3 regions of the Paenibacillus sp. EB106-06-01-XG199 genome follow, and region 1 is predicted to be linked to each of the others. Evidence: riboswitches for the same ligand, from Rfam matches in the RefSeq annotation. Region 1 holds a riboswitch; each other region holds the start of a gene.

Region 1 (10,394 bases):
CAGACTGCCGCTCACCGGAAGAACAGCCGGTCAGTAGCACCACCGCCAAGAGAAGAAGCAAGGGATAAAACAACCATCGTTTGGATTGCTTGGACATTAATTTTCACACCTCCGAAAAAAGGGAAAGGAACGGAGGCTGTCCTGCTGCTCCCCCGTTCCGTTCCTATACTCTATGTTTTCTTTTGAAGCTTCAGTCCGATGAGCCTGTTACTCTGCTCAATCGCCTTCTTAAAGATGGATTACACTTAAGGCAATCTTACGGCTACGACCGCCGCCATTTCTCTGGTTACGGCACTTGATGGGTCAAATCCTCCACTGAAGCCGGTCATATAACCGGACTCCGTTACCGCATGGACCGCTGACAGCGCATAGCTGCTGATCCGGCGCTCGTCTGTGAACTTCGCAGTCTGCGCCGTAGCCGCAGAACCGTTCTCCAGCTTGAACGCTCTGGAAATCATCACAGCCATATCCTCGCGGGTAATCCAGCCATTCGGATTAAAGGTTGTATCCGTAACTCCACCTACCCATCCGAGCTCTTTCGCTTTAAGCACAGCTCCATAATACCATGTGCCGGCCTTTACGTCGCTGAATACTGGTGCAGCCGAAGCTGCAGCAGGTGTCTGATCTGTCAGTCTCAGCAGCAGCGCAGCGAATTCGGCACGGGTAATATTCTGCTTCGGTGCAAAAATCAGGCTAGATCCGCTGACTCCTTCCATCAGCTTTTGCTCATAGGCTTTGTGAACGGAGTCCAGCGCCCAGGATGAAATTTTACTCTCATCGGCAAAGGACACACTGCCGGAAGCGGCTGGCGAGATGCTGAACAGCTTCGCCTCTCCGGCCAGGAACAGGTCGTACGCAGCCAGTGCCAGTAATGCCTGTTCGGTAGCCAGGCTGTTCCCGGGCTGGCCAGCCGAATGAGCATAGCCGCCAGTGCTTTGTCTGAATGAAGCCAGGTGGCTGAGAAGTCCGCCCTTAGCTTTAATAAATCTGGAGTCATTAGGACCAACTCCGGCAGCACTCAGGGCAATGATGACCTGTGAGGTGCTCTCACTGTTTTCTGCTCCCGAGAGCTTGAAGCCGCCGCCTTCAAGCTGCTGCTGCGACAGCCAGGCGATCGCTTTATCCGCAGCCGCTTTTACTTCCGCCTGGTCATTATGGGATGAGAGTGCAGTAACTGCCATAGCGGTAATGTCCACATCATCGGTACTGCCAGCTGTCAGCGGGAATCCGCCGTCTTTGCTTTGCAGTTCCAGGATGGACTTGATCAGCCGTTCCTTAGTCCACTGCGCATTCGCAGGTACAGCATAAGAACCGCTGTCCAGCGCAATCAGGGCAAAAATGAGGCCGTTGCTGCCCTGGCTTACCATATGGTCATTGTTATAAATTTGCTCAATCAGATTATACCCGCCAATACTCTGCGGATCACCGCCGGCAGCGGCAACAGCCAGCGCCAAACGTTCATAATCCGTAACCTTGCGGAACTCCCCTTTATTCGCGGCAAGCTGCTCCTTCACTCCGTTCAAATAAGCAGCCGGTACTGTGTGGCCGGAACGGGCGAGTCCAATCGCCTGCCAATCGCTGATCTCTTCGGCTGCCTGGATTGCCTTGGCAGTAGCTGCAATATCGCTCTTCAACTGCTGCGGCTGCGGCTCCCATTTACTGCGGTCCACTACGGCAAAGGACGTGAAGTGACTGACCTTTCCGGTGATCACCCCACTTTGCGCATCCAGCGCAGCGGGAACCGGAATCCAGCGGCCGGTGCTTTCGTCAAGCCATGCCAAAGCCAGATTGGCAGGGTTTACCGCCGTAACCGGAACTGTAATCGAAAGATCCACCGGCTTCACAAATTTCGTACCATCCGGTTTGAAATCATAGAGTCCCGATACCAGCTCAGCGCGTTCTGAAGTAGTCTCGCGTACGCTGATCTTCAAATTGCCGGACACGGAACCGGCTGGCAGCTGCAGCTTCACTTCACCGCCGCTGTCCTGCAAGGTTGCCGCCGCACCCGAAGTGACCTCCTGCTCGAAGACAGCCACGTTTGCCGCCAGCTTTTGCTTAAGGGCAGCCGCTGCTGCCGGGGTCATTTTGGTGCTCAGGTTCGAAACAGCTGTCGTCTGTCCTACTTGATTCAGCGGAAGGGTATTATCCGGGGTGATACCCACATTCACCATACTGCCGCCCGTACCTGCTGCTGCACCTCCAGTGCCGGAGGAACCTCCAGCCGATCCCTTCAGATCATCTCCGCCATTAAGCGTATAACGCCAGGCTACGGCGTCGCCGCTGCTCAGCTTATAACTTCCGGAGCTGTAATCCGGGTAGACACCGTTTACGGAGTACATCCAGCCGCTTTTCTCACCGCGGTCCCTTTCTGCTAAGCCATCAATCGCTTTAATGTATACACTGTCTCCGCTTCCGCCGCCGACAACCTTGCTTCCAAGCTGGCGGATTAGCAAGCTGTATGCGGTCTCTCCCTCGTTCAGCGTCATCTTGGTACCAGCCAGAATGGTTCCCTTAGTAGTGTCTCCAATGACTGTGAGCGTGGCCGATGCCGTCTCAGGCACTTCTACCGAAGCTGTAACAGTCAACGGCTGCGTGTAGCGGGCAATCTTAGGCGTCCCGCCTTCGACATAACCAGTCACGGCCAGCGTGTATGTTTTGGCAGGCAGGCCACCCTCAAAGGTTGCGAGCCCTTGCTCATTAGCAGTGATGGTTTTATCGCCAACAGTGACCTGCACTCCTGCAGCCGGTGAAGTCACCGGATCAGAAGTATACGTGTCATTATTCCAGACCCATTTCTTCTGCGTGACCGTAGCGGTGAATGCCTCACCCTGCTTCGGCTGCGCAGGCGAAATCTGTACCGAATCTACTACCTGCGTATTTTCTCCGGCATAGTAGACAAGCACTTTGTCGGAAGTCTGCAGAATATAATCATTTAAGCCCACATCCGGATAAATCCACGCCCCGCCGCGCGATACGGCAAAAGCCCAGTAACCCTGATTGTTATAGGCTCCGTTCTCGATTCCATTAATGCCCCCTACAAAGATGCCGAAGGAAGATTCCGTAACCTTTAGAGGAATGTTGTTCGCAGCTGCCAGCTGCTGTAGCGCATCAAACGCGTTATATGCTTCCAGCGCGCCTTCAGCTACCGGACCCCGTGGCCCTTCAATGGACAGATAGGAGGTTACATTGCCCGGAGCCACCTTCAGCGAATCCGTATAGCGGGCAATGTTTGGTGTGGCTTCCGCAACATAACCGGTTACAGCCAGCGTGTATATTTTGCCGGACAAGCCTCCTTCAAAAACTGCAACGCCTTGGCTGTCCGTAGTGACTGATTTACCGCCAATGGTTATCTTCACTCCGGCTGCCGGTGAAACAACCGGTTCGGAAGCAAATGTCGTGTTATTCCATACCCACTCCACCCCGGTAACAGTCACTTTAAACGTTTCTCCCGGTTTTGGCTGCGGTGGAGATACTGTAACGGAATTTACTGCCTGCGTGTTGGCACCGGCAAAATAGACAAGCACCTTGTCCTGTGCCTGCAGCTTGAAGTCACCCATGCCTTCGCTTGGGTAGATCCATTTCCCGCCGCGCGACACCAGGAAGTTCCAATAGCCGTCATGGGTTCCGTTCTTAATCCCATTAATGCCCGACACATAGCTGCCGTAGGAGGACTCCGTAATCTCCAGCGGAATATTTCCGGATGCCGTAAGTTTCTTCAATGCCGCCAGCGCGTTGGATGCTTGCAGCGCTCCCTCAGCGACCGGCCCCTCAGGTCCTTCAACCGACAGATGAACTGGTACATTCTTGGAGATTACCTTTACAGCTTGCGAATATTTAGCGATAGTTGGTGCATTGTCCGCAACATAACCGGTTACGGTTAGCGTATAGTCTCCTGCCGGAACACCTTCGGCAAAGACCGCTTTGCCGTCTTCACCGGTTGTTGCCTTCCGGTCTCCGATTGCCACTTCCACACCAGATGCACTTGAGGTTACAGGACTCGAAATATTTGTGGCATTGTCCCATACCCATTTTATCTGGGTAACCGTGACTGAGAAAGGCTCCTCCTCACCCGGCTGCAACGCGGACAGCGTCAGCGAATTCACCAGCTGCGTATCGTTGCCCGCATAATAAACGAGAACCCGGTCTGCTTCCTTAAGTTTAAAATCCTTCATTCCTACATCGGGATCAATCCATGCCCCGTCCCGGGACACAGCATATTTCCAGCCATCCCAGCCGCCGTAGATTCCGGCTTGGATACTGCCGATTCCCGTTACATAGCTGCCCGATTCATTCTTAATCGGAAGGCCCTTCTGGGCGGCCACTTTCTCCAGCACCTCGAGGACATTGCCTGCATATGCCATCCCTTCTCCCAGCGTGTTCTGCGGCCCTTCAATTACAAGGGGCACATACACTAACGGATTCGGAACCGCAGGCTTAGTGAAGTCATACAGCTTGCCGTTTCCGCCCCCGCTGTACAGGGTGTAGGCCACCAGCGCCTGCAGCCCCTGCTCTGTAGCAAAAGCATTTACATTTCCGCCCTGATTATGGGCAAACCCGCCGCCCTCTACACTGAAGCTGAGCAGTCTGCTTATCAGATCTGCTTCACCCTTGGTGAATTCTGCTCCTTCCGGGTCTACCCCGAAGGAGGCAAGGCCGATAATGACCTGTGCCGCGCTTTCGCTGCTGCCTCCAAAGCCACCGTTGCTGTCCTGCGCAGCAGACAGCCAGGCTACTGCTTTTTGCCCGGCAGTTGCAACCGCCGGATCACTCTTATGCGCAGCAAGGGCCGTTAAAGCCATCGCCGTCATATCCGGCTCGCTTGCCCCGGAAGTCAAGGCGAACCCGCCGTCTGCATTTTGCTTGGACAGGATCTCGCTGAGCAGCGCCGCTTTGCTCCATTTGGCATCCGCCCCAATAGTATAATTGCCTGAATCCAGTGCCAGCAGCGCATAGACCGGATTGTTCAGCGTCTGGCCGCTCATTTTGTCGCTGTTATAGATACGCTCAACCAGATTAAAACCCGGCTCAGAGCCGTTTCCGGCAAAATTCGCCGGATCAGCCCCCACGGCTTGTACCGCGAGCACAATCCGTGCATAATCCGTGACTGCGGCAAAGCTGCCGCTGGCTGTCCGCACCTTTTGCTCCAGCAGCCGGACATAACTTTCCGGTACTTTGTAGCCCGCCTGTGCGAGGCCAACCGCCTGCCATTCTGACGTCACGCCGCTGCTGAGCATATACTCGGCAGCCGCATAGGTCGCTCCGGCAACGGTAATCTGCTGCTTCGCTGTTAATGCAGCCGCAGCCGGCTCTGCGCCAGACTCGTCTGCTGCATACACAGCAGCAGTAACACTTTCCGTTCCTCCGGACGCGGTAGCGGAGACCGCCCCGGCAAACACTTGCCCTGAAGGAACAAGCGCTGTTCCCAGAATCGAAATAACCAGCAATAAAGCCAGGCCAAGCATAAAGGACTTGGCAGAGAGAAGAGTCTTCATCGTTAACCTCTTTCCGTGAATAAAATAGTGAAGCAGCGGACAACAAGAAGAAACGGCTATGCTGTCCATTTCAAAAGGACGGGGCCGTTTCTGCGAGAGAGAAGGATAACATACAGCACCGGCTTATACTTCATCCTCGTCCCTCAAAAAAACCGCCCCTGCTAAGGGCGGCCTCGGAAGAATACAAATGAAGCACGGGGGTGCTCAAGCTCCGCCACCACATCCATTTGTAATGTTCCGCATTCTTACCCCACGAAGAATAGAAACGTTCAAGAAAAAGGCAGGTCTCCTGGCTTATGCTTCACAGCTTCCCTCCGCCTTCCCGTCCTTGCTTCACAGGACAGTGGCACCCTTAAGAGTCGCTCCGCATTTACAGTGGCGGGACCGCGCCGGACTTGCACCGGACTTCCCTTTTAAGCAAATTCTACTGGATAGAATCTGCACCCTTTTCACTAGACTATCAAATTTTAATATTCATAATCATATCCACTATTCCCTTGTATGTCTATAGAAAAGCTGTTCCAATGCCGCCCGTTGCCGGCTGAGCCCTTTTCGAAAGCATCAAACACACTCTTCGTTGATCCCAACCTGTCTGCACGCAGTTCATCATTAGTAGCGGAAAAAATGCCCGCTAAGTTTTGGCTACTCCCTCATTAATAAGGATTAGGCGGATTTACACCCGCTATTATTTCGTAAAACGCCACATAAGGCTCAACCGGATAATTTAGCGGTAGTATATCGTCTTATACAACTTATTTTCAATATACAGTCCACATTAGAGGGAGAGAATCCCTTTACAGGGTGATCCGTCATAACCAACGCCGGAGCTCTGTGAAAGAAGAAAAATCCTGAACACGCATCTGCCCTGCTCTCTCCGGGCAAAACATGCGGTTCAGGATTTTTGTCTGTTTATATCACTTTACTCAGGAGCCTCGGTTGCTGCTCCGCCATCATCCGTAGGCGTTGCAGTTGCAGTCGCAGTTGCAGTTGCAGTAGGCTGGGCACTCGGTGTAGGGGTTGCCGTAAGTGCTGGATCCGACTGCAGAGTCAGCTTATAATCGCCCGCGATGATCATGTTGCCCTCGGCCAGCTTAGCCCCCGGTTCCAGATCCACAGTGACTAGGTACGAAGCTCCCCCGGTCTCTCCCGGCGAAGGCGCGGATGACACAGCCGGGGACGCGCCGGCTTCTGTTCCGGCGTTCGCGTTCCCGGTCGCGCCGGCCTCTGTTTCGGTGTTCGCGGTCCCGGACGCGCCGGCTTCTGTTCCGGCGTTCGCGGTCCCTGTCGCGCCGGCTTCCGTTCCGGCGTTCGCGGTCCCTGTCGCGCCGGATTCCGTTCCGGCGTTCGCGTTCCCGGTCGCGTCGGCTTCCGTTCCGGCTGACGCATCCGGCGTTGCCGTTCCACTGCCGCCGTTCATGCCGGCGGCCCCCGCATCCGGCGACGGAGCGAGACACCGGCTCGACGTCGCCGTGACCTTGTAGACCTCCGGATCCCCACCGGAGGCTGCTACACTGATCTCCGCCGGAGTAAAGGCGGTGCATTCTTCAGCGTCAGCAAAGGTGAATACCAGTCTGCTGCCCGCGCCTTCTCCGCTGCCGCTAAGATACACGGCAGCAGGCGGGTGGCCGCCGTCCGGTGCTGCGCTGCCCTCCGGCAGAGCCGTGTCCGGGCTGTCCGGCCGCAGCAGGCTGATGGCGATAATAACGCCAATCAGTACGATCCCCAGAATGGAGCCGGAGATCAGGAGTTGAAATCGGCTGCGGCTAACCCACCGCGCCAGCGGCGAAGCCAGCTGGGAGCGGGCTTCGTTATATACATTTTGCAGAGCAGGCCCAGCAGCGGAGACATAGCTTTTGCGGAAATCCCTGCTCTTGAAGGCTTCACGGTCGCTGTTCAGGAAATACTTTAGAATCGCCCGGCGGTAGCCCGGGTATAGCTTCTTCTTCGACACCGTGAACAGCCGGTTGTTCTGTGACCAGGCCAGGAAACGGTATACCGTTTCTTTGTCGCCGTCCGCTTTGCGCTTCACCAGATCCAGCAGCGCATCATAATCCAGCGGGCCGCTCTCGCGGTCACTATTGTGATAGAAAGCGAGCGGCAAGCGTTCGAACGGCTCCACACTTCGTGATTCCTTCAGCCACCGCCGTCCGAGCAGCTGTACATCATCCAGCTCCTTTGGTGACAATCCGGCAAAAAGTTCCTCATCAGGACTCTCCTCCCCGAACCAGCGGTAGGCAGCGCGTAGCGCATTGGATTTTTGCCTGCTGATGGAATCAAGCGGCGGCTGCCAATCCGCCGTATCCCGGTAGCGCAGGAACGAAATCTCCAGCAGCTGCTCCTGTGTCAGCTCGCTGAGCGATACACGGTTCAGCAGGAAGCGGTCCGCTGCCGCCATCAGCTCCTTCAGCAGCGAAAGCGCCTCAGGGTTGAACCCGCTGCCTCTGCGGCGCTCTTTTTCCGCCTTCTCTACAGAGTCATGAATTGAGGCCACCGCCGCAACCGGATCTTTGTCACGCTGCAGCTTCTCCAGCAAATAATCGCTGATTGTATCACGGACAAACGACTGCTGCAGCGCCTCTGGAAGAAACCGGCCCCAATGGGCGACAAACCGTAAAATTTCAGACGATTGCGCTGCAGCAGCCAACCGGGATTCCATATACGGTTCCAGCAGCGCCTTGCGGAAAATAGGCTGGGCCAGCACTCTTTTAAAGAAAGCTGCACTCAGCTCGTCATTGCTCTCGATGATAGTGTAAGCCGCCGCCAATGTATCATCCCGGTCCGCAGACCGGGCATTCAGCATACCGTTGATGAAATAATCGACCACTTTGACCCGGTAATTATGGCCCTTCAGCACAAAATACTCCATAAAACGCTCCATAATCTCCGGCTGAGGAATCCCCTTTTTGCGGATCAGGTCATACTCACGGTCGAAGCGCTCCAGGAACATATCGTTCAGCCGTACCCGGGACTCCAGCGCCCCCTCCGGCTTGAGGTAGGACAGCAGGCCGCTGAGCACAGCATTTTTGTTGTCCGTGTACAAGCTTTCATTGCCCTGCTCAATCTCATAAAAAACCGCCAGCTCATTATAAAGCGCCAACTGCAGCTTGCGGTCCACGTTCTCACCGGGCAGCAGCGAATCAGCAAACCGGGCAAAGTCATCTAAGCTGCCCTTGTTCTTCAGCGTTTTCCATACCAGATCGGCATAAGGCTGCTGCGAGTCAGCGAAATCGGCATTCAGGGTCCGGCCCGAAGCCAGATCGAAGATAAAATCCTTCTCGATACTGCGGTCCCCGGGACGGAGCGATCCTTTTTCTACAAAGGTAAGATCGATATATTTGCGGCTTTTTGGCTCGTTTGCATAGGTGAGTACCCCTAGCCTGCGGCGGAAATCATACGGCAAAGCCCCGTAAATAATCTCCGTAAGCTCCAGCGCCCGCTGCGATAGCTCTGCGATGGGAACATCGAGGGCAACATAACTTTTTTTCTTGCTTGCCACAGAGATCATGACCGCCTGCAGCAGCGCCTTGAACAATGCTTCGCTGAACCCGAGACTGCCCACCACCGTTAGCGGATCAGCCTGTCCTTCACGCTGTAGGGCCGGAATATCGGCCAACTCCGGCAAGGTTCCTCCAAGCTCTCCTTCATAGCTCCCGGCAAAATCAGCATGCAGCCAATCCCCATAGCTCTGAATAATTTCCTCGGCGCGTGTCGGAGGCACTACAAAGTTATGGGCAAAAAAAGCACTCCGCTGCCCGGTAAAATCAGTCGCCTGATAGCGGCTTTGCCCGATCACCGTGTCGTTTGTTTCCGTATGGAATAAATGCAGCGCGGCCGGATACAGCTCCTCATTTTTTTCGCCGCGCGCCGCCAGCTCAGCCGGGGCATCATAAAGGCAGAAAGGATGAATGATTTTTTTGACAAAATTATTGTCCAGGCTCTCCGACTTCGCTACAGTATCGAATCCTTCGGTTGCCCGGTATACGCCCCGCCGCTCGCGGGTATACATTTGCTGGGTGATCCTGGACCCTGAGAATCTGTTCACGGCCCGTCGCTCCCCTCAATATAGTTCAGCTTATGCAGCAACCAGATAAACGGCTCGTCCACACGGATCGGGCTGACGACACCCTCTATCTTTTGGTTGACCGGATTGCTGCCCAGCGCGGAGACGGCAAAATACCCCGTATTGGCAAAATACACATCCATCGTATCTTTGAACGGACGGTCTACCTTGCCGATAAAGCGGCGGATTTCACCGTCGATGTTCTGGAATTCATCCAGGTTCAGCGTGTTGCGGTGCACATAGTTGTTGAATACATTGCTGTTGGACTTGATGTAGTCGCCATCTTCATCCTTCAGCGAATGCAGCATGTCGCTTTTGGCAAGCACGACGGCCGTCGGGATATCGGTCTTGCTCTTCTCCTGGTAGGCGATGAAATCGCCGAACATCGTCAGCACCACATCACGCGGCTCATCATACTGCGAGACCCATTCCCCGGGACGGTCGCCGTAATTAATCTTGATCTTCTCCCGGATAGAGCGGATCTGCAAGGGATCGACCATGAACAGGATTCCCGCGGAGTTCTTGATATGCTGGCCATGCAGCCCAAGGTAATCCTGATCGACCATGCCTTCACCGGCAACATCGAAGAACACCAGTGTCAGCGGCGGCTTCTCTTCATCCTTGAACACAAATTGAAAAATAAACGGCTCCTGCATCTTCTCCTTCTGTGTTGAGGCCAGCAAATCGCCGCGCTCAAACAGCGGTTCTTCGTACAGGGTGCGGAACTTGCGGCTGATTTCAGCATTCAATGGCATGCAGGCCGCGTCGAAATGCCCAGCAGTCGTATGCTGCAGTGTATGGATCAGCGAGGTCATGTACACCGACTTCCCGACCTGGGAGGC
Region 2 (10,394 bases), on a different contig from region 1:
GGATGACTGTATCGGCACGCTTGCTTCATGCTACAGCGGGGAATCCGAGGTGTACATTCTCACCGGCGATCACGATATGCTGCAACTGGTCAACGATACCGTCAAAGTCGTCATTATGAAAAAAGGCCGCTCGAACTATAAAGTTTACGATCCGGCGGAATTGCTGGAGGAAAAGGGCCTCACCCCTGCCCAAGTGATCGATCTGAAGGGCTTCATGGGCGATACCAGCGATAACTACCCCGGTGTAAAAGGCATTGGCGAGAAAACGGCGCTGAAGCTGCTGACCGAATACGGTACGGTGGAAGGGGTAATCGAAAATCTTCACTTGCTTCCCAAAGGCGTGCGTGCCAAAATTGAGGCCGATCTTGATATGCTTCACCTGTCCCGTGAGCTGGCAGAAATCCGCTGTGATGTTCCGGTAGTCTGCACGCTGGCTGAATGCCTGTGGGGGCTGCAGCGCGAGACGGCAGCCCGCAAGTTCCAAGAGCTGGAATTCGGCAGCCTGATGCATCTGATCGGCAGTGTGCAGGATGAGCGGGGTATTGTGCAGATCGAGCTTGGCGATCTGGGCTGACCTTCGCCAGCCGCTGATACAGGTTGAATATTTTTTTGCAAAAAAAGCACTCTTGAATCTATATAGGTTCCAGAGTGCTTTTTTTGCGAAGGGGTGGAGCATGCCATATATAAAGATTGACGAAGGGGTTTAGCAGTGTTTATAATATTAATATAATCATTAAGTAGTTAATATATATATTAATTATTGAGAGGTGGATTATTAAAATGGCTCAGCGTGCAGTATTAAATGCGGATATCCGCAAGGGAACAATCAACCGGAATATTTATGGACATTTCTCCGAGCATTTGGGACGTTGTATTTATGAAGGTATCTGGGTAGGCGAGGATTCGCCGATCCCGAACACGAACGGCATCCGTAACGATGTTGTGGAAGCGCTTAAAGAAATCAAGATTCCGGTACTCCGCTGGCCGGGCGGCTGCTTCGCCGATGAATATCACTGGAAAGACGGCATCGGTCCGCGCGAAGGCCGCAAACGGATGATCAACACGCATTGGGGCGGCACGGTGGAGAACAACCATTTTGGCACCCATGAATTTATGGAGTTATGCGCCATGCTGGATTGTGAGCCTTATATCAACGGCAACGTCGGCAGTGGCACGGTCCAGGAAATGTCGGAGTGGGTGGAGTATTTGACGTTCAACGGGGTTTCGCCAATGGCGGAGCTGCGTCAGGAGAACGGCCGGCAGGAGCCGTGGGCAGTAAAATATTTTGGCGTGGGCAATGAGAACTGGGGCTGCGGCGGAAATATGCGTCCTGAATATTATGCCGATCTGTACCGCCGGTATCAGACCTATGTGCGCAATTATGGAGACAATAAGATCCATCGCATTGCCTGCGGTCCGAACGTCGATGATTATCACTGGATGGAGGTACTGATGCGTGAAGCCACCCGCTATATGGATTCCATCACACTTCATTATTACACCATTCCGGGTCCTGCCTGGGAACAGAAGGGGGCAGCTACCGGATTTGAAACCGGCGAATGGTTCTCTACGCTGGAGAAGGCACTACGCATGGATGAGCTGGTAACCCGTCATAGCGTGATTATGGACAAATATGATCCGGAGAAACGTGTGGGCCTCATTGTCGATGAATGGGGAACCTGGTATGATGTTGAGCCTGGAACCAATCCCGGCTTCCTCTATCAGCAGAACACCATCCGTGATGCGCTGGTTGCCGGTGTGACCCTCGACATTTTCCATAAGCACAGCGGCCGCGTTCGTATGGCGAATATTGCCCAGACGATCAACGTGCTGCAGGCTGTAATTCTTACGGAAGGCGAGAAAATGCTGCTGACTCCTACGTACCACGTATTCAACATGTACAAGGTGCATCAGGATGCGGAGCTGCTTGATCTTTCGCTGGAGAGTGGCACCTATAGCTTTGAAGGCCGCGAGATTCCGGAAGTCTCGGCCTCAGCTTCCATTACGGCGGAGGGTGTAATTCATGTCAGCCTGTGCAACCTGAATCATGCTGCAGCAGCATCGCTTCCGCTGGAGCTGCGCGGGCTTGCCGGGGAAGAGGTTGAAATTACAGGAACGACGCTGGCCGGAACAGCAATTGATGCCCACAATACATTTAGCCAGCCGGAGGCAGTGACGCCACAGCCGTTTACCGGCTTTAAGCTGGAAGGCGACAAGCTAAACGTTGAGCTGCCTCCGATGTCGGTGACCGTGCTGGAAATTACCCCGAAGGCTTAAGGAGCATACGATATGAGTACTTTATCGACCTGCAAGGGCTGCCGGGAAGAGTACAAGGTGACGGATGCCCAGATTGCCCGGATTCTGGCTTCATCAATGTTCACCCCGGACAACACTGCTCCAGATGAAGTATACAGGCAGCGGGTTGCCCTTTGCTCAGCCTGCCCGAAGCTCCAGGATGGCGTAACATGCACGGCCTGCGGTTGTATCATTCCGGTCGTGGCCAAGTTGAAGGAGCGTGGCTGTCCGTTGCCGGGCGGCGGTTTGTGGAGTCCGGTCACGGAGTAGCGTTCCGCCAAGCCGTTAGAGAACCTTTATCACAGAGGAAGCGTCCATTGGCTGTGATACCGGAAAGAAGCCCATGGATTCCTAGGCATACTGAAATTTTAAACGCCCTCATCACTCGTGGATGCAATACCGCGAGGGATGGGGGCGTTTATGTGAGAAGAGAAGAATATATGTGCGGACTTTACAGTGAAGGCTTCGCTTGATTAGGAAACTGTTCCATTCCCATTGTCAGTCCTTGCTGCTGTATCCGTTTTATCCGCGTCAGCACTATTGAATCCATCGGTATAGAACAGCTCTACGACCAAATCCTCGTTGTAATTGCCGAAGCCTTTGCCGAATAAGGTGAGCCCGCCGATATGTTCGGCATCCTCTTCCACCGAGAGCCTGAAGGTCCACTGCTTGTTGCGGATTGCTACCTGTTCCAGCGTAATGTCGGAGAGTTTTAAGCCGTCCATATAGGTTCCTTTTGGAGTAATGCGCAGCTGCTTGAGCAGGCCGTATTGATTGGTGTACGCGGGCCACCAGGCAGGGGTATATTTCCCCGGGCTGTCTCCGTAATCGCCTGGGCTAGTCCAATACCCTAGCTTCTGGCCATTCAGCGTGAATGCAATATCCGAAGGCCAGTTATTATTGGTTGACGGTGCTTCGGAGGCTATCTCCATCGTAATGATGAGCTCCTCCGGCTGTTGGCTGGATAACAGGAAGTTGGGTATTTTGTATTCGACATACCCTTTGCCAAACCAGAGAATTCCGGCATTCATCCGCTCCATATCCCAGAAATAACGCGGATCGTCGAAGCTGCCGATGATATGCTCGGTAGTGGCCAGCCCGCAGGTGGGCTCTATCTCAAAGTCGGAATAATGTCCGACCGGTATTTCTTTCCGGTGACCCTTGCGCTCTGCTTTGGCCTGGAGTGGGAAGATAATCTCCACCCCTTCAGCGGCAAGAGAACAAATCTTCTGCAGTCCGCTTCGTCCGGGGGCCATATGGGTGCGGATCAGTCCGGCCGTTTCCAGCTTGCGCACATGCATTGTCATAATGGCACTGCTCAGCTTGACCGCTCCCGCCAATTCCTTTACGTTCATGGGCTGAACAGCGAGCAGCTGCAGCATTCGCAGACGTACAGCGCTTGAGAGCGCCTCGTACACCGGCAGGGAATCTTCGGTAAGATCAAGTTTCATTTTCTGGGTACGCCTCCGGATTCAAGTTATATAGTTAATGATTATATTACTTAAATGAATTTCTTACAACCCGTAGGGTCCACCGGATGGTGTGCTGGAGAACTTTGCCGCTCCACTTTTATCACAGACACCCCCCGGTGAAGTCCACTATAATGTACAGGATAAATTAGCGATAAGACAAGGTGCCCTTGTAACTACAAGGGGTAACAGGGAATCGGGTGCAAATCCCGAGCGGTCCCGCCACTGTAAGGAAGAGCTGAACTTCAGCATGTCACTCGGCAAACAGCCGGGGAAGACGAAGGAAGGCGTTATGATCCCGAGCCAGGAGACCTACCTTGTTTGCGCGCACCACGACTCTACGCGGATAGGAGCGGTGTACGAATTGGTTAAAGAGATGAAGGCATGCAGTTTTGGAGACGGTGGATGTTGAAGATTTGGTGCAGAGCAAGTGCCAGCTTCAGCTACCCCAAATTACAATTCTGCGAATTCTTCGCGCTGTTGCAGCGGGACCACCATCTCTTACATATCTGATGACGTACATAGCACTCCCACCCCCCGGGGCGGGAGTTTTTGATTTGATGCGGCACAAAATGACGAATCCATGGAGGGAAAAGCATGAACAAACGCAAGTTTTGGAGTTTTGCTGCACTCATTGCCGGATTTACCGTTTATTTTTTGCTGAATGAGCCGGGCACGGCCAACGCGATGCATATTATGGAGGGTTTTCTGCCGGTAGGCTGGGCCGTATTCTGGTGGGGGGCATTTCTGCCGTTTTTTGCCCTTGGAGTCCTTAAACTGAAGAAAATGACCAAGGACAACCCGGAGCTGAAGCTGCTGCTTGGGCTGGCGGGTGCATTTACCTTTGTATTGTCAGCACTCAAAATGCCTTCCGTAACCGGAAGCAGCTCCCATCCTACAGGAACGGGACTTGGTGCTGTAATGCTGGGGCCGCTGCCGATGAGCGTAATCGGGTCTGTTGTGCTGCTGTTTCAGGCGCTGCTGCTGGCACACGGGGGGATAACGACACTTGGAGCGAATGCATTTTCGATGGCGGTGGCCGGTCCTTTTGCCGGGTATGCGGTCTATAAGCTGCTGATGAAGGTGAATGGACGTGAAAAGGTGGCTGTCTTTATGGCGGCGGCAGTGGCCGATCTCATGACGTATGTGGTGACCTCGGTTCAGCTTGCAGTGGCTTTTCCGGCGGCAGACGGAGGTGTGCTGGCTTCTCTGATTAAGTTCGGCGGTATTTTTGCCGTGACGCAGATTCCGCTCGCCATCAGCGAGGGGCTGCTGACCGTGCTGCTCTGGAACTGGCTGAAATCCTACAGTCCGAATGAGCTGTCGCTGCTGAAACGGCAAACCAAGGGAGGAAGTCTGTGATGAGCAATAAGTGGAAAAATGGGTTGATGCTACTGGCGGTGATTTTGCTGGTGGTGCTGCCTCTGCTGCTGGTGAACGGGGAATTCGGCGGGGCTGACGATGCCGCAGAGGGTGTAATTACAGAGATTGATCCCGGTTATGAGCCCTGGTTCAAACCGCTGACGGAGCTGCCGGGCGAAACGGAAAGCATGCTGTTTGCGCTGCAGGCGGCGATCGGGGCCGGAGTGATTGGCTATTCCATCGGCCTGCTGAAAGGCAGACAGGACCGGCGCAAGCTTAATGATCAGAAGAATTGATGAGTTATCCTACAGCAATGCGCTGAGGCAGCTGCCCGCGATGTGGAAAAGCCTGTTCGCAGCAGTCATGTTCATCCTTTCCTATGCGCTTCATCCGGCCTTGCAGCTTGTGATTACGGGCTGGATGAGTGTGTGGTGCGTCCTGTACGCCAAAATCCCGCTGCGTGCCTACGGCCTGCTGTTTGGTACGGCACTTTTGTTCTTTTGTCTGAGCCTGCCGGCCCTGTTGCTTGAAATTGGCCTTCCAACTGCCGGTGAGACGGTAATGTCCTTGCAGCTCCCGGCTTCGACTCTTTCGCTATACATTACGGCGGAGGGGCTGCACCGGGCAGGGTTGCTGCTGGCGCGTGTGTTGGCCTGCCTGACCTGCTGCTTTTTTATCATATTTACAACACCGTTCGGAGAATTGCTGCAGGTACTCCGCAGGCTGCGCATGCCGCAGATCGTACTGGAGCTCATGCTGATTATGTACCGTTTTCTGTTCCTGCTGAGCGATACAGCACATGGAATGATGCTGGCCCGGCGGCTGCGCGGCGGCAGAAGAGGACGGGTGGCCAAACTGCGGGAAGTTGCGGGAATGGCGGGCTCGCTGTTTGCCAATACGATGCACCGCTACTATGGGCTGTCGCAGGGGCTAATAACCCGGGGGTACATGGGTGAGATTATTTTGCCGCCTTACGTGTCACGCCCGGTGCCGCGCAGATTCGCGGTTCAGGCCTGCGTTGGTATTTCCCTGTTGCTGCTCGCTCAGTTATGGATCTTGCGGAGCAGGTGATTACCTGATGCAGGAATCAGCCAACGGCAGGAGTAGAAGTGGAGACTGAACAAGAGTAAGGAGATTGCAATGAATAACGAATATAGCCTGGTCTTTGAGGGGGTCGCCTACAGTTATCCGGACACGGCGGAACCTGCGCTGCGGGAGCTGACTGTCTCCATCCCCAAAGGACGAAAAACAGCAGTGCTCGGCCACAACGGCTCCGGCAAATCAACCTTGTTTCTGCATGCGGTTGGCGTACTGCGTCCGCAGAAAGGCAGGGTGCTGCAGGGCGGCACCCCATTGGCCTATTCCAAAAAAGAGCTGGCCGCCCTGCGCCGCCGCGTGGGCCTCGTCTTTCAGGACCCCGAGCAACAGCTGATTCTTAGTACGCCTATCGAGGATATCTCTTTCGGGCTGCGGGGGACAGGCATGGATGAGGCCGCTATTCAGAAGCGCTGCCTGGAAGTGCTGGAGCAGCTGAATCTGCTGGCTCTGCAAGATAAGCCGGTTCATCAGCTCAGTCTGGGCCAAAAAAAGCGCACGGCGCTCGCAGGGGTTATGGCGATGGAGCCGGAGCTGATTTTGCTGGATGAGCCGACCTCCTATCTGGACCCGCTCTCCGAGAGACAGCTGCTTGCGGGACTTGAAAGCATTTCTGCCAAGGGCACCACGGTGGTCATGGCGACGCATGATATGAATCTGGCCTACCGCTGGGCGGACTGGATCATTGTGCTGGATAAAGGAATCTGCCGGGCAGCCGGATCGCCGGAGGATATTCTTGCAGACGGGGAAGACCTGCGGGCGCTCGGTCTTGACCTGCCGCTGCTCGCTGATTTATGGCATAGCCTGCCCGGCCGTTTGACTGCCGGGCAGGCTGCTCCCCGGAATGCAGAAGAGTTCAAAGCCATTTTGAAGCGGGAAATTAAATAGAATGTTTACGACTATGACAGATGTGAATGTACCTGATTTGGCAGAAGCATCTGCTAGATATAGAGTCTTGTAGCAAGCAGCAGGGGAAGCATGAAATCAGGTTATTTTGTGGACGGGGGAAAAAGGATGGAAAAACAAGGAAAGCTGCTGATTATCGGCTTTGGCCCCGGTGCCCTGGAGCATATTACAGGCCGCGCACTGGCTGCGCTTGAGGAAAGTGAAGCTGTTATCGGCTATAACACCTATGTAGAGCTGATCAAGCCGCTGCTGAAGCATCAGGAAATTGTCGGCACCGGTATGACGGAAGAGGTTAGCCGCGCCCAGGAAGCGGTGCGCAGGGCGGAAGCGGGACAGAGCATTGCGGTCATTTCCAGTGGGGATGCAGGTGTGTACGGGATGGCAGGACTGGTGTACGAGGTGCTGATCGAACGGGGCTGGAAGCGTGCGGGCGGTGTGGAAGTGGAGGTGATTCCCGGAATATCAGCGATCCAGTCCTGCTCCTCACTGCTGGGAGCGCCGATTATGCATGATGCCTGCACGATCAGCCTGAGCGATCATCTAACGCCGTGGGAGAGCATCGCGGCGCGTGTCGATGCGGCGGGTGCGGCGGATTTTGTAATTGCCTTCTATAATCCGCGTAGCGGCAAACGGAAGCGGCAGATTGAGGAAGCCCGCAGCATTTTGCTTCGCTACCGCGATCCGTCCACGCCGGTTGGCATTGTCAAAAGTGCCTACCGTGACCGCCAGCAGACGGTTGTAACTACGCTGCAGGATATGCTGGAGCATGAGATCGGCATGCTCTCCACAGTTGTGGTCGGCAACTCCGCGACTACCGTCTATGAAGGTCTGATGGTGACGCCGCGCGGCTATGAGCGCAAGTACAGTCTTGGCGCCGAGACGCAGGCGCTGAAGCCGCATGAGCGGCTGCGGACAGCTGCAGAGCCGTGGTCGCTGGCTGCGGCAGCGGTTGCCGCAGAGGCCGCAGCAGAGGCCGCAGCAGAGGTGAATAACGCTGCTGGCCCTATGGGCAGCGCGGCTGCTGCGGAGAGCGGAGCTGCTTCTGCAGCGGCCCGGACGGAGCTGCCTAAGGCTTTTGCTTCCGCCGTTTCGCCGGCGGCGCAATTCGAAGCCTCCGAACTGGAGGTTTCGCCGGCACTTGGCAGCCGCAGATATAGCGGCGCACAGATGGCGCTGCTTGCGGAGCTTGCAGGTGATGAAGGTCAGCTGGTGTGTACGCGGGACGGACATTTTCTGCTGCGCAGCAGTGGGGCTGAGCAGGAGGATAAGGCTTACCGGCTGGCAAAGGCCGGGCTGAATGTGAGCCTGCCGGGGGATTTTGTGCGAGTGAAAACGTGCGGCTTCTGTGAATTGAGAAAGGAAGACGGACTTAATGCAGCTATCCGCCTTCATAAGCTGCTCCACGGACGGCCGGTGCCGCGGGAGCTTCAGATCGGTGTAGCCGGTTGCGGCATGGCCTGCAGCTCAGCTGTGCTGGAGGATATCGGTATAGTGTACTCCAAGGGCAGCTTCGAGCTGTACCTTGGCGGGAAGAGGTCGGGACGAGGCGCACATGCAGGCAGCCTGGTCCGTGAAGGAATGAATGAAGATGAGCTCATAGCCGCAGTTACAGCGATTGCCCTGCGATACGGTTCGCAGGGCAAAATCAATGAACGGTTTTATACATTTTTTCAGCAGGGGGGGCACAACGAATGAAAACAGTATTGCTCGTAGGACACGGCAGCCGGGTAACGGAGGGCAACGATGAGCTGCGGAAATTCACAAGTGAGCTTGCCGCCCGCAAGCCGGAGCTGACCTTTGTAACCTGCTTTATAGAACTGGCTTCGCCTTCGATTGCTGAGGGCATAGCGCTTTGTGTAAAGGGAGGCGCTTCGACAGTTTACGTGGTGCCGATTATTTTGTTCGCGGCTGGCCATTCCAAGCTGGACATTCCGCTGGCCATGGACCAGGCGAAGCTAAAGTATCCGGGCGTGGAATTTGTGTACGGACGTCCGGTCGGCGTGCAGGAGCGGGCGGTGGATATTTTGCTGGACCGGATCGCAGAAGCAACTGCGTGGAGACAGCCGGACCAGCCGGAAGACAAGATGCTGACATCGGGGGGGAATGCGAATGACGCGGGTCCGTGGGTAGCATCTTCTGTCTCCGTAGCTGGCAATACAGGCATTGCTGCAGTTGAGATGAACACCTCGAAAGTGGAGGACAAAGACACCATTATTCTTGTTATGGGCCGTGGAGGCAGCGATCCTGATGCCAACAGTGATTTCTATAAGCTGACCCGCCTGCTGTGGGAAAGGACTGCTTATAAAAGCGTAGAGGGCTGCTTTATCGCCATTGCCAAACCCTCGCTGCCCGAGGGGCTGGAACGTTGTCTGGCATTGGGTGCGCGTAAAATTGTGGTGCTGCCGTACCTGCTTTTCACCGGAGTGCTGATGAAGCAGTTTTCTGATATCATCTCGCAGTTCGCTGCCGGGCATCCGGAGGTCGAGGTGGAGCAAGGCAGTTATCTTGGGTCTCACCCGCTGCTGTCCGACATGCTTGCGGAGCGAATTGAAGAGACATTGGAAGGCCAATCCTTCGCCAACTGCGATAACTGTAAATACCGTGTTGAGGCGGCCGCACACCACCATCACCACCACCACCATGGTGAGGAAGGTGATGAAGAGGAACACGGGCATCACCATCATCATGCGGAAGATCACGGCCATGACCACAGATATGATCATCATCATGGGGAAGACCACGGACATGATCACAGACATGATCATCTTCATGGAGAAGATCATAATCACGAGCATGAGTATCACCATCATGGTGAGGAAGATCATAATCACGAGCACGGGCAATGTGGGCATAATTATACGGCTCATGGGCATCAGTGCTGCAGCGGGCAGCATGCACAGGAGCATCACTCCGAGATGGGTACGGAAGGCAAGATACAGCCGCGTCAGCGGGACCTTTCAGTACAGACAGTATCTTCGGCCAAAGGACCGAAGGAATTCTGAACGCTATGATATTTATGTTGTGCGGAACGAGTGATGCCCGGGAATTAGCACTGACTTTTTCATCTCACGGATTACCGCTGGTGGCTTCTGTTGTAACGCCAAGTGCAGCGGAGCGGCTTGAAGCAGCCGCAATACGGACTGCGGTTGGCAGGTTGGACAGCCCGGGAATGATCTCCTTTTTGCAGGAGGGGAATTACAGTGTTGTAGTAGACGCAAGCCATCCCTTTGCACTTGAGGCGCATGCCAATGCAATGGCTGCTGCGGA
Region 3 (10,394 bases), on a different contig from region 1:
AGCGGCTTATCTACATACACCGACAATCCGTGCTCCAGACACTGGGTCACAATCTCATAATGAGTAGGCGTGGGACTGTGCACGAAGACCGCATCAAGATCCCAGGACAGCAGCTCATTTAGATCGGTGGTGCCTTTGGGCAAGCGGTACATACCAACCGCTCCCTGAACCGTAGCCGGAGAATGGCTTAGCACTCCAACAACCTCGGCCTGCTCATGACGGGAGAGCAGCGGCAAATAGACTTTACGGGCAATATCCCCAATGCCGACCATCGCCACTCTTTTACGTGCAGTGTAATTCATCGCAGCATCTCCCTCTTCTGTCATTCTTAGATGTATTATACAGTGACAAGCTCATACGACAAATGATCTTTGCTTCATTAATTACTTTTTTTTCAGTATGATGAGATGAATGAACGGAAGAAAGGGAATAGTAGAATGAGAAAATGGCTGACGGCTTTGCTGTATGTTTCGGGTGTAATCCTTGCGTTTATCTATAGAAATGAAATCTTGGACTGGCTGCGGGAGGATCACAATCTCCTTCTGTCAATCGGCGCAGCCACATTGCTGGCCTTTATTCCTGTCATACCCTATAAAGCTGTCATCGCTTTATTCGGATATGCCTACGGAAGTGTAGCCGGCGCAGCCATCTGCTGGTTAGCGACCACTATAGCTGCCGCGGTCGTGTACGGCATCGTAAAATATATATTTCAAGACAGGGCGGGTACATATTTAGCCTCCATACCACTGCTTGAGAAATTCTCTACCGCCGTGAAGCGGCGCCCCTTTGCTTCCATTGTGCTTGCCCGTCTGACTCCAGTAATTCCGCAAATGGCGGTGAACATCTACGCGGGTGTATCCGGACTGCACTTCTGGAGTTATCTCGCCGCTACCGGCCTAGGCAAAATCCCCGGCATATCGCTGTACGCCTTTCTTGGAGGACAACTGTTCCTCCAACCGAAAAGCGCTGTTATAGCTATTCTGGTCTATGTCGCCGTAATCGCACTGGCCGTATGGTCCCTCCGGCCCCGCCGTTCCTTGGGATAAAGAGTAAACTGAGCACACATGCAGCAGGGAGAGTACCGGCAGCTATGAGGATGTTGCTTATGAGCATTCCGCCACACGAATGGCATCCGCTGGCAGAGTGATCTAATTTGCTTTATAATTAAATTGAATTGTGATCTATTTAATTGCATTCTATGAATGGAGGGATATTTATGAGTGATGTTCAGTCTAACCATATAGGCACCAAAACAGAAAAAGCGACCTTTGCGGGAGGCTGTTTCTGGTGCATGGTATCTCCTTTTGAGGAGCTGCCGGGTATTGTCGAGATCCTCTCCGGTTATACGGGCGGGCATACGGTCAATCCGACCTATGAAGAAGTGTGCTCAGAAACGACCGGCCATGTTGAAGCGGTACAGATTACCTTTAACCCGGATATTTTCCCATACAGCAAGCTGCTGGAGCTGTTCTGGCAACAGATAGACCCTACCGATGCAGGAGGACAATTCTATGACCGCGGAACCTCTTACGGCACGGCAATATTTACCCATTCGGAGGAGCAGCGCCAGCAGGCAGAAGCTTCCAAGGCTGCGCTACAGGCCAGCGGACGTTTCTCGGGGCCAATTGTAACTCCAATCCTGCCGGCTAAACCGTTTTACCCTGCCGAAGAGTACCACCAGGGTTATCATCACAAGAATCCCGGACACTACAAGCGTTACCGCAAGGGCTCCGGCCGGGATGCTTTTATCGAGAATCACTGGACACATCAGGAGGATAAGAACAGCCTGAAGGAACGTTTGACACCGCTGCAATACGAAGTGACGCAGAACAACGCTACGGAATCGCCTTTCCGCAACGAATTCTGGGATCATCATGGAGACGGTATATACGTAGATATCGTATCCGGTGAGCCGCTCTTCAGTTCCCATGATAAATTCGATTCCGATTGCGGGTGGCCCAGCTTTACCCGGCCGATCCGCGACTATTCGGTCAAGGAGAATACCGATCTCAGCCACTTGATGATCCGCACGGAAGTACGCAGCAAAACTGCCGATTCCCATCTTGGTCATGTGTTCAACGACGGTCCCGGTGAAAATGGCCTGCGGTACTGCATCAATTCGGCTGCGCTGCGCTTTGTGCCGAAAGAAGATTTGGAGAAGGAAGGCTATGGAGAGTACCGTGTGCTCTTCCAGCATGCCTGATTCATAAAGAACAGGAATTCTAAACATCTAACGAATACAAAAAAAGAAACTCTGATTACAGAGTTTCTTTTTTTGTATTCGCTTATGCAGGGTCAAGCTTCGTAATAAGTGGTGCAAAATTAATCACTGAGAATTTATTCGCACTGGTTGGATCACCACTGCCTACAGCAACCTTTTGTGTGGTTGAGAGGCTGCTCGTCCAAGGGGTGTAATTGGCCCCGGCTGTGTCCGTACGCAGCTGGGTTTGGGAGAAGCTGGCCTGGCTGTACGAGCTTGCGCCTTGATCCTCCACACCGTGTATCATTTTCACTTTGTTATACGTCCCCAGCGCCTTCGACGCATCGCCGACATCCTTGTGGTCGGTCCAAGGGAGCGCCGCACCATTCAGATACAAGGTGGCTTGACGCGTGGAATGATCATAAGTGAGCTTAAGGTCAACCGTCTGGCCTTTGGCAAGACTCGATACAACTTGGGAATTATAGTACGTGCTGGTTCCTCCGTAGGAAGCTCCAAGAAACACTTTAAACCCGAGGTAAGAGTAGGAAATCCCCGCTTCAATAGAGGCCTCTCCGATGCCCAAGTACCAGTCGACATAGCCATTCACCGGATTAATGGTTGTCGGCAGAATAAGCTTTGTTGATACCCCTGTGTAGCTGGCTGCATTGGTAATTGTTCTAACTGCTCCGTGTCTGTTCATTCTTATCCATCTCCCTATACCTATTAGTGAGTAGAAGCTGGCGCGCCATCTTTGCTTCTCATCTATTAGGGAAATTTCACAAGGGAATTACAACCAAGCTCCGAAAAAACTTATCATCCCCTACAGGGAGCTCCTTCTTTATCCTTTATTCTCAGGTTCACCGCCATCTTCCTCGGGGGCAGTTTTATTCTCCGGCGCAGGCTCTGCGCTGCTGCGGTTCAGATTCTCCCTGTTGCTCCGCTCCATATGCGTCTTCTCATGCTGCTTGGATTTTCTCCGGAACCAGAGGACAATCACTGTAACCACACCGGCTACAAGAAGCACCGGAAGTGCCGCTGCTAGGAAAACAACCAGCCACTGCAACATAATAGACATAGCGCTCAGGCTGCTCTTGAGTGCATCCGATGCCCGCTCTAACAGCGGACCCTGCTCTTTCTTCTGCGTAACAGCAAGGCTTTCGTCCGTCTGATAGAGGCGGAGCTCCACGGTGGAGAAGGAGACATTTTGATCAATATAACGCATTCTGCCTTTAATCTGCTCGATTTCCTCCTGAATCGCTCCAAGCTGGTTAGCGAAAGCGACCAGATCGGACGATTTGGTTGCTTTTTTCATAAACTCGATATACTGGTTCTCCATCAGCTGCTTAGCCTTAAGACGTGATTCCAAATCAACGTATTCTTCTGAGACGTCCTGCCCGGTGATGCTTTGCTGAATTTTTTCATTCTTGATCTTCTCCAGATTATCCAGAAAAGAGGCGAATCCGGAAGCCGGCACCTTCAGAATAAAGGTCCCGCCCTTCTCGTATTCAGACATATTCTCCGAAAATTCAATAATATAGCCGCCGGCCAAAGTAATCATGTTCCGTACATCACTTTGCGCTGAGGCATAGTCCTTTACCTCCATATTGAGGTTTGCCCGGTAGATCAGCTTCTTGTTCAGTCCGGCTGCAACATCGCTCCCGGTAAATCCGGAAGGTTGTTCAGCACCCTGTTCTGTACCTAGATTCTTGGCTGTCCCCGTCTTGTTCGCATCGGTTTTCTGATCCTGCCCGCCTGCTGTTACTGTAGCAGACTCCGCCGAAGAATCCTTCGATTGAACCGAAGCAGCCGCAGGTGCTGAATCTGCCGCCCCTCCCTCAGAGAAGGTGTTTGTACTGAGTTGATCAGCTGCCGAGTTGTTGTCGTCGCCTGAACCGCAGCCCGCCAGCACAACTGCTAGAACCAATAAAAATAAAAAGTAATGCAGACCCCATTTTCGCATTCTCATTCCTCCAAAAGTGTAGTGGAATTTCAGCTTCTTCTATATAAACTACTCCGGCGAAAGGCCCTTTGATCTCTGAGTCTCTTCCGCGTTATTTATTTTGACGTCCCAAAAGCTGGAAGGTTGCAGGAGATTGGAGAATTCCGGACCTTTTTTGATGTTTATTCCCAAAAATAACAACGTTTACAGCGCAAACAGGATCATTCGAATACTGAATGATCCTGTTTGCGAAATCAGGCTTAATTTGCTACAATAATCGTGTCTGAAAAGACACAAAACACCAAAAACCCTCTATTCGCAAGGAATAAGGGCAGGGTTCTGTTCGGACAAGCTCCACCTTGCTGAACAGGACAAATCACAACGTTCTAATTATGTTGCCAATCCACTATAAGGGGAGGTGAACCCTCATGGCAAAAGACGTATTGTGCGCAGTGAACTCTTGCACCTATTGGGCAGAAGAGAACAAATGCAACGCTGAGTCCATTTTTGTAGCTTATCACAGCTCCAAAGAGCCTACACAGTCTGAAGAAACAGACTGCAAAACTTTCGAAAGTAAATAAGGTTAGACTTAGAAGGGACCCTCCACGGTTCCTTCTTTTCTGTTACCCATTCTATCAAGAATGAGAATTATTATCAAGTGTTTATGCTAAAAAAGATCGCCACAAAAAACCAATCCAGGGTGGTATACCCCGGATTGGTTTTTACAGTATATATAACGACCCTAGCTGGACTTCCTGGGGATATTCAGCCCCTACAGAACACTGGGAAAATGGGCGCCCGGTATAATGGACGAATCAGCGGCTGACCGCCCCGCTCTTCTCTCTGACAATCACGGCAGCCTGCACCATGTTGCGCAGCGCCGCTCCGGTTTCTTCCCAGCCCCGTGTCTTCAGGCCGCAGTCCGGATTAATCCAGAACTGTCCGGCATCAAGCACACGTAACGCCCGCTCAATGGCCTGTGCCATTTCCTCTACCTTCGGTACACGCGGACTATGAATATCATACACACCAAGACCAATTCCCTTGTCATACTCCTGCTCTTCAAAGCTGACGATCAGCTCCCCATGGCTGCGCGAGGTCTCGATGGAGATGACATCAGCATCCATCGCCGAAATAGATCCGATCATGTCATTGAACTCACTGTAGCACATATGCGTATGGATCTGCGTTGTCGCCTTCACGTGGTTGGTAGCGATACGGAAAGATCTTACCGCCCAGTTCAAATAATGCTCATGATCTTCAGCCTTTAACGGCAGGCCTTCACGGATCGCCGGTTCATCCACCTGAATCATCTCGATTCCCGCTTCCTCAAGCGCCTGCACCTCATACCGCAGGGCAAGGGCGATTTGGTTGGCTACCTCTTCACGGCTAAGATCATCACGGACAAACGACCAGTTCAGAATAGTCACCGGACCGGTCAGCATCCCTTTTACCGGAAGACTGGTGAGCGACTGGGCATACAGACTTTCCTTCACGGTCATAGGACCGGTAAACGCAACATCGGCATAAATGACCGGCGGCTTCACACAACGCGAACCGTAGGATTGGACCCAGCCCCCTTTAGTAAAGAGGTACCCTGCCAGCTTCTCGCCGAAGAATTCAACCATATCCGTCCGCTCAAATTCACCGTGCACGAGCACATCCAGCCCGAGCTCCTCTTGAAAAGTAATCGCATCTGCAATTTGCTGGCGGATAAATCCGTCATAGCGCTCCTGGTTCCAGACGCCCTTGCGCCATTTGAGCCGGGCCTGGCGCACTTCAGGCGTCTGCGGGAAGCTGCCGATCGTCGTTGTCGGCAGCAGCGGGAGCTGCCACTTCTGCTGCTGCACCTTTACGCGTTCCGCGAAGGGCAAGCTGCGGCTGTCCGGCAGCTTATCCAGGCTGCGCACCTGCTCAGCCACATCCTGCCGCCCGCGTTCCGGCAGGGCGCGGAACACATTCAGCGCCTCGCGGCTCTCGGCGAGCGCTGCGGCATAGACCTGCCCATCCTCTCCCGCCGCTGCTGCAATCAGACTCAGCTCCGCCAGCTTCTCGTCGGCGAAGGCCAGCGCCTGCCGTACCGCAGGCTTTAACTTATCCTCGCCTTGAACGGTTACCGGCACATGCAGCAGACTGGAGGATGGCTGGAGGATAAGCCGTTCGTCCGGCACATGGGACTTCAGCGCGCGGACCAGCTCAAGCTTGGCATCCAGATCGGAGCGCCAAATATTGCGCCCGTCGATAATGCCCGCTCCCAGCCATTTGTCCTCCGGCCAGCCCAGGCGCCGGATCGACGCCAGATTGACCCCGCCGTCATGGACGAAGTCCAATCCGATGCCCTGCACAGGCAACTCCAGCAGTGCTTCCAGCGGCTCTGCAGCTTCAAAGTAAGTCTGCAGCAAGACATGAAGTCCGGGCACTGCTGCAGCGATCTCTCTGTAGATCGTTCCCAGCAGTTCAACTTCTTCCGCGGTTAAGCCGGTTACGATAGCCGGTTCGTCGATCTGTACCCAAGCCACGCCTTCCTGCTGCAGCTCCTGCAGCAGCTGCACATACACCGGCAGGAAACGGGCAGCAACCTCTACAATTTGATCTGCAGCGAATCCCTTGGAGAGCTTCAGGAAGGTATAGAGTCCGACTATAACCGGCTTGCCTTCAATACCCGCCTGCTCTTTGGCGAAACGGTAGGCAGCGAGCGGTTTGTTCTCAATCAGGCGGGGAGTCTGCCCGCCGATTTCCGGCACGATATAATGGTAATTCGTATTGAACCATTTAGTCATCTCGCAGGCAGGGGCAGCCGAATTGCCGCGCGCCATGGCGAAGTACAGATCGAGCGGAATGTCTCCGCCGTCGTAGGCATAACGCGGAGGAACAATGCCAAACATAGCAGCGGTATCCAGCACATGGTCATAAAAGGTAAAATCATTGACAGGAATCAGTGCGATCCCGGCCTGCTGCTGTGTCTTGAGGTGCTGAAGCTGAATACCGGCCATTTCCGCGCGCAAGGTTTCTTCACTGATTTTGCCGCTCCAGTAAGCCTCCAGCGTCTTTTTCCACTCCCGGTTCTTTCCGATTCTCGGATAACCGAGGCTGCTCGTCTTGATGTTGTTTGTCATTACAGTCACTCCCTTGTTTATAATAATTGCCTTAGGCTTTTAGGTAATGATTTCAGTCGGTATCAATAATAAAGAGCGTCTTCCCCTAACCAGGCCGCAGGGAAAGACGCCCATGGGCTGCCAATGGGTAACGTCTTAACACCTCCCTATCTTCCGTAGGTACTGCAGTGCTGTTGAGACAGGCAGGTCTCCTGGCTAGCGGCGTCGGCATCCATCAGCAAGTCTTCCCGGCGAAGTAGAGATGGCCAGTGACATGGGCTGCTATGAACTCTTCCGTTACAGTGGCGGGACCGCATCGGCTTGACCGAATTTCCCTATTAAGCCTCCGGGCCTTTCTGATGCTCCGGCTGGCGCCTGTCTCCGATATTTGCAAATTGTATTCATCCCGTAATCTGATGCCATCATACTGAATCCGATACCTTATCCGCAACAGATTTACGGGTATTCCCGTTATACACATTCCCTATAGCTGGCGCCGTGCAGGCTCATTTTGCTGCGATTCTGCCACACATTCCCTCACAGCCTCTCTTCAAGAAGCAGCTTCAGCAGAACGTTTGGTATACAGCATAAAGAACCGGCTGCACCGTCCTTGACAAGGAGGCACACCCGGTTTCTTTTCGATAAATGATAGCAATCAACGGGCTGTTTCAGCCTGTCTTTTAGAACCAGACGAGGTAGACTACCCCGGCAAGAACGAGACGGTAAATCGCAAACGGCATGAGCTTGATCCGGTTGATCAGCTTCAGGAAAAACTTCATAGAGAGCAGCGCGAACAGGAATGCACTAATGAACCCGGCAATAAAAAACGGCAGGGCATCCATCGTGAAATACTGCCAGTTCTTGACCAGTGAAATCAGACTCGCACCCGCCATAATCGGCACTGCCATAATAAAGGTGAAATCGGCAGCCGCACGGTGGCTCATACCCAACAGCACTCCACCTGAGATGGTCGATCCGGAGCGTGAAAAGCCGGGCCAGAGCGACAAGCATTGGATCAAACCTACCGATAGCGCCTGTCTATATGTAATTTGGTCAACACTCTCTGTCTTGATTTTTTTGGGGGCGAACCGGTCGGCAAAAATCATGAATATTGCCCCAATGACTAGTCCGATCAGGACCGTCGATGTCGAGAATAAATGCTCGTCGATGTAATCCTCGAACAGAAATCCGAGAATTCCTGCCGGAATAAGTCCCACAATGACCTGCGCCAGCTTCAGCCGGCCTTCCGTCTCCACCGGAGGTTGTCCTTCCGGCACCGCCGTCAGCTCCTTGCGGCTGAACCGCTTGAGACCCAGCAGGTCGATAAACCGGTTGCGGAAAATGATAACTACCGCCAGGATCGAACCCAGCTGGATGACTACTTTGAACGTGTTCGCCGCATATTTTCCGAGAAATTCCTGGGATTTCAGCCACATATCATCCACGATTACCATATGACCGGTCGAGGATACCGGAGCAAATTCAGTTAATCCTTCTACAATGCCCAGAATGATGGCTTTAATAATTGTTAACAGCTCCATATTGATCCCCTCCTTTTTGTTGACCTCCCCTATGAGAGGCTTTAAATAGTTCTGCGAAACCTGTGAATTTAATTAATCTGTGGTATCTACCGGTTTTCTACCGGACTGGCGTTTGCGGAAATAGAGCACACCACCCACAACAACTCCCACAGCAATCAATACGTAGACGACACTTGAGTAAGCTTCCATGTACACGCCAATATCCTCCCAGGATTCTCCCAGCGCAGCACCCAGCAGAATAAGCAGCACATTCCAGCCCAGCGTCCCGATCGTCGTAAACAGCATGAATAACCCGAATTTCATCCCCGACATTCCTGCAGGAATGGAGATCAGACTCCGTACCAGCGGAATCATGCGGCAGAACAATACCGTCCAGTAGCCGTATTTGTCGAACCAGGCATCCGCTTTGCGGATATCCTTTCCGCTGATCCGGAGTAGTCCGCCCCAGCGGTCCACAATCCGTTCTAGTCTGTTCACGTCCAGCATCCGGCCGATCCAGTACAGCACAAGTGCTCCCAGCAGCGAGCCGGCCGTTGAGGCGATCAGCACGCCGGGGATGGTCATCCCGGAAGTGGTTGTCATGAAACCGCCGAACGGAAGGATTACCTCCGAGGGGATAGGCGGAAAAATATTTTCCAGGGCCAGCATCAGAAAAATGCCCAGATAGCCGAACTGTTCCATAAAATCGGTAATCCATGTTTTCATTTCGTGCTCCTCCGCGTTCAGATGAGATTTTTTTTGAGATTGCGCAAATAACGGCTGCGGATAAGGAAGAAGTATAACCCCTGCGCAGCCAGGTAGCCGATAAGCACCGCTCCCGTTTCGGCAGCGATGGACAGATAGAACAGCCGCTGCAGCGCAATAAAGGCGAACAAGCTGTGCAGGATGGCCAGCCCCACCGGAACAAAGAACATCAGTGACAATTGCAGGGTCACAGTCCGGTCCAGTTCCTGGTCGGTCAGGCCCATTCTGGACAAGGTGGAATACTGCAGCCGGTCATGGTCAAGATCCATGTACAACCGGAAGTACAAGAAGCTGCCTGCGGCGATAAAAAAAACGGTGCCGACTAAAAGCGAAGCGAACAGCATCGTACTGTATAACGTCCGCTGAATTTCGAACAGCGTGCCGCTGACCACAACGGCATAAGGGGATTTGCTCTCGTAGGACACTTTGCCTTTGTCCGCAAGTCTTGAAGCAATGCCAACCGTCTGTTGGAATGGGTCCACATAGAACCCGGTATACAAATCTCTTTGCACGGGATTAATGGTGGCGAACAAGCTGTCACTAACGACTACTCCGCTGAAATCACCGCCATCCCTCCCATCCAGCTCCGGCAGCAGATATTCAGCAATCGGCACATGCTCCGTATATCCGATCTCCTGAATATCTACTCCCTGCTTCAGCTTATAAAGGGCATGAACCCGTTCAGAGGTCAGGCTGCGGTCACGCTGGGAACCGATCATGACCAGACCTTCATTCCCCTGGAGCGGCTGCTCACGGGAGGTAAATCCGGCTTGTTGGAGCGCCTGTTTGTAATCTTTGTAAGCCATCAGCGGCAGACGCTCTGTACGGTCAGGACCGGTCTGAGACTGTACTTCCGCATATTTGATTTGGATCTC

What was found. Region 1 has a riboswitch for cobalamin ahead of AC3WT9_RS25720 (S-layer homology domain-containing protein). Riboswitches for the same ligand answer to the same signal wherever they lie in the genome.
Region 2: linked by a shared signal. The riboswitch ahead of AC3WT9_RS15790 (energy-coupling factor ABC transporter permease) and the one ahead of AC3WT9_RS25720 (S-layer homology domain-containing protein) in region 1 are both predicted to bind cobalamin.
Region 3: linked by a shared signal. The riboswitch ahead of metE (5-methyltetrahydropteroyltriglutamate--homocysteine S-methyltransferase) and the one ahead of AC3WT9_RS25720 (S-layer homology domain-containing protein) in region 1 are both predicted to bind cobalamin.

Annotation. Positions count from the first base shown of each region.
Region 1 is NZ_JBYTDQ010000008.1:141,523-151,916, reverse strand. Features, by position in the region: gene AC3WT9_RS25725 (DUF4430 domain-containing protein) at 1-97, opposite strand, end outside; gene AC3WT9_RS25720 (S-layer homology domain-containing protein) at 246-5,492, opposite strand; cobalamin riboswitch at 5,755-5,955, opposite strand; gene AC3WT9_RS25715 (GAP1-N2 domain-containing protein) at 6,412-9,534, opposite strand; gene AC3WT9_RS25710 (hypothetical protein) at 9,531-10,394, opposite strand, start outside.
Region 2 is NZ_JBYTDQ010000004.1:113,982-124,375, reverse strand. Features, by position in the region: gene AC3WT9_RS15810 (5'-3' exonuclease) at 1-574, shown strand, start outside; gene AC3WT9_RS15805 (alpha-N-arabinofuranosidase) at 781-2,277, shown strand; gene AC3WT9_RS15800 (DUF6171 family protein) at 2,290-2,565, shown strand; gene AC3WT9_RS15795 (ArsR/SmtB family transcription factor) at 2,769-3,746, opposite strand; cobalamin riboswitch at 3,910-4,098, shown strand; gene AC3WT9_RS15790 (energy-coupling factor ABC transporter permease) at 4,362-5,126, shown strand; gene AC3WT9_RS15785 (energy-coupling factor ABC transporter substrate-binding protein) at 5,126-5,422, shown strand; gene cbiQ (cobalt ECF transporter T component CbiQ) at 5,406-6,197, shown strand; gene AC3WT9_RS15775 (energy-coupling factor ABC transporter ATP-binding protein) at 6,267-7,109, shown strand; gene cobJ (precorrin-3B C(17)-methyltransferase) at 7,236-8,822, shown strand; gene AC3WT9_RS15765 (sirohydrochlorin chelatase) at 8,819-10,129, shown strand; gene cobK (precorrin-6A reductase) at 10,135-10,394, shown strand, end outside.
Region 3 is NZ_JBYTDQ010000003.1:326,464-336,857, forward strand. Features, by position in the region: gene AC3WT9_RS12315 (Gfo/Idh/MocA family protein) at 1-302, opposite strand, end outside; gene AC3WT9_RS12320 (TVP38/TMEM64 family protein) at 438-1,046, shown strand; gene msrA (peptide-methionine (S)-S-oxide reductase MsrA) at 1,217-2,203, shown strand; gene AC3WT9_RS12330 (hypothetical protein) at 2,286-2,900, opposite strand; gene AC3WT9_RS12335 (DUF4349 domain-containing protein) at 3,039-4,160, opposite strand; gene AC3WT9_RS12340 (DUF1540 domain-containing protein) at 4,568-4,720, shown strand; gene metE (5-methyltetrahydropteroyltriglutamate--homocysteine S-methyltransferase) at 4,955-7,255, opposite strand; cobalamin riboswitch at 7,420-7,628, opposite strand; gene AC3WT9_RS12350 (undecaprenyl-diphosphate phosphatase) at 7,915-8,775, opposite strand; gene AC3WT9_RS12355 (DedA family protein) at 8,848-9,480, opposite strand; gene AC3WT9_RS12360 (ABC transporter permease) at 9,498-10,394, opposite strand, start outside.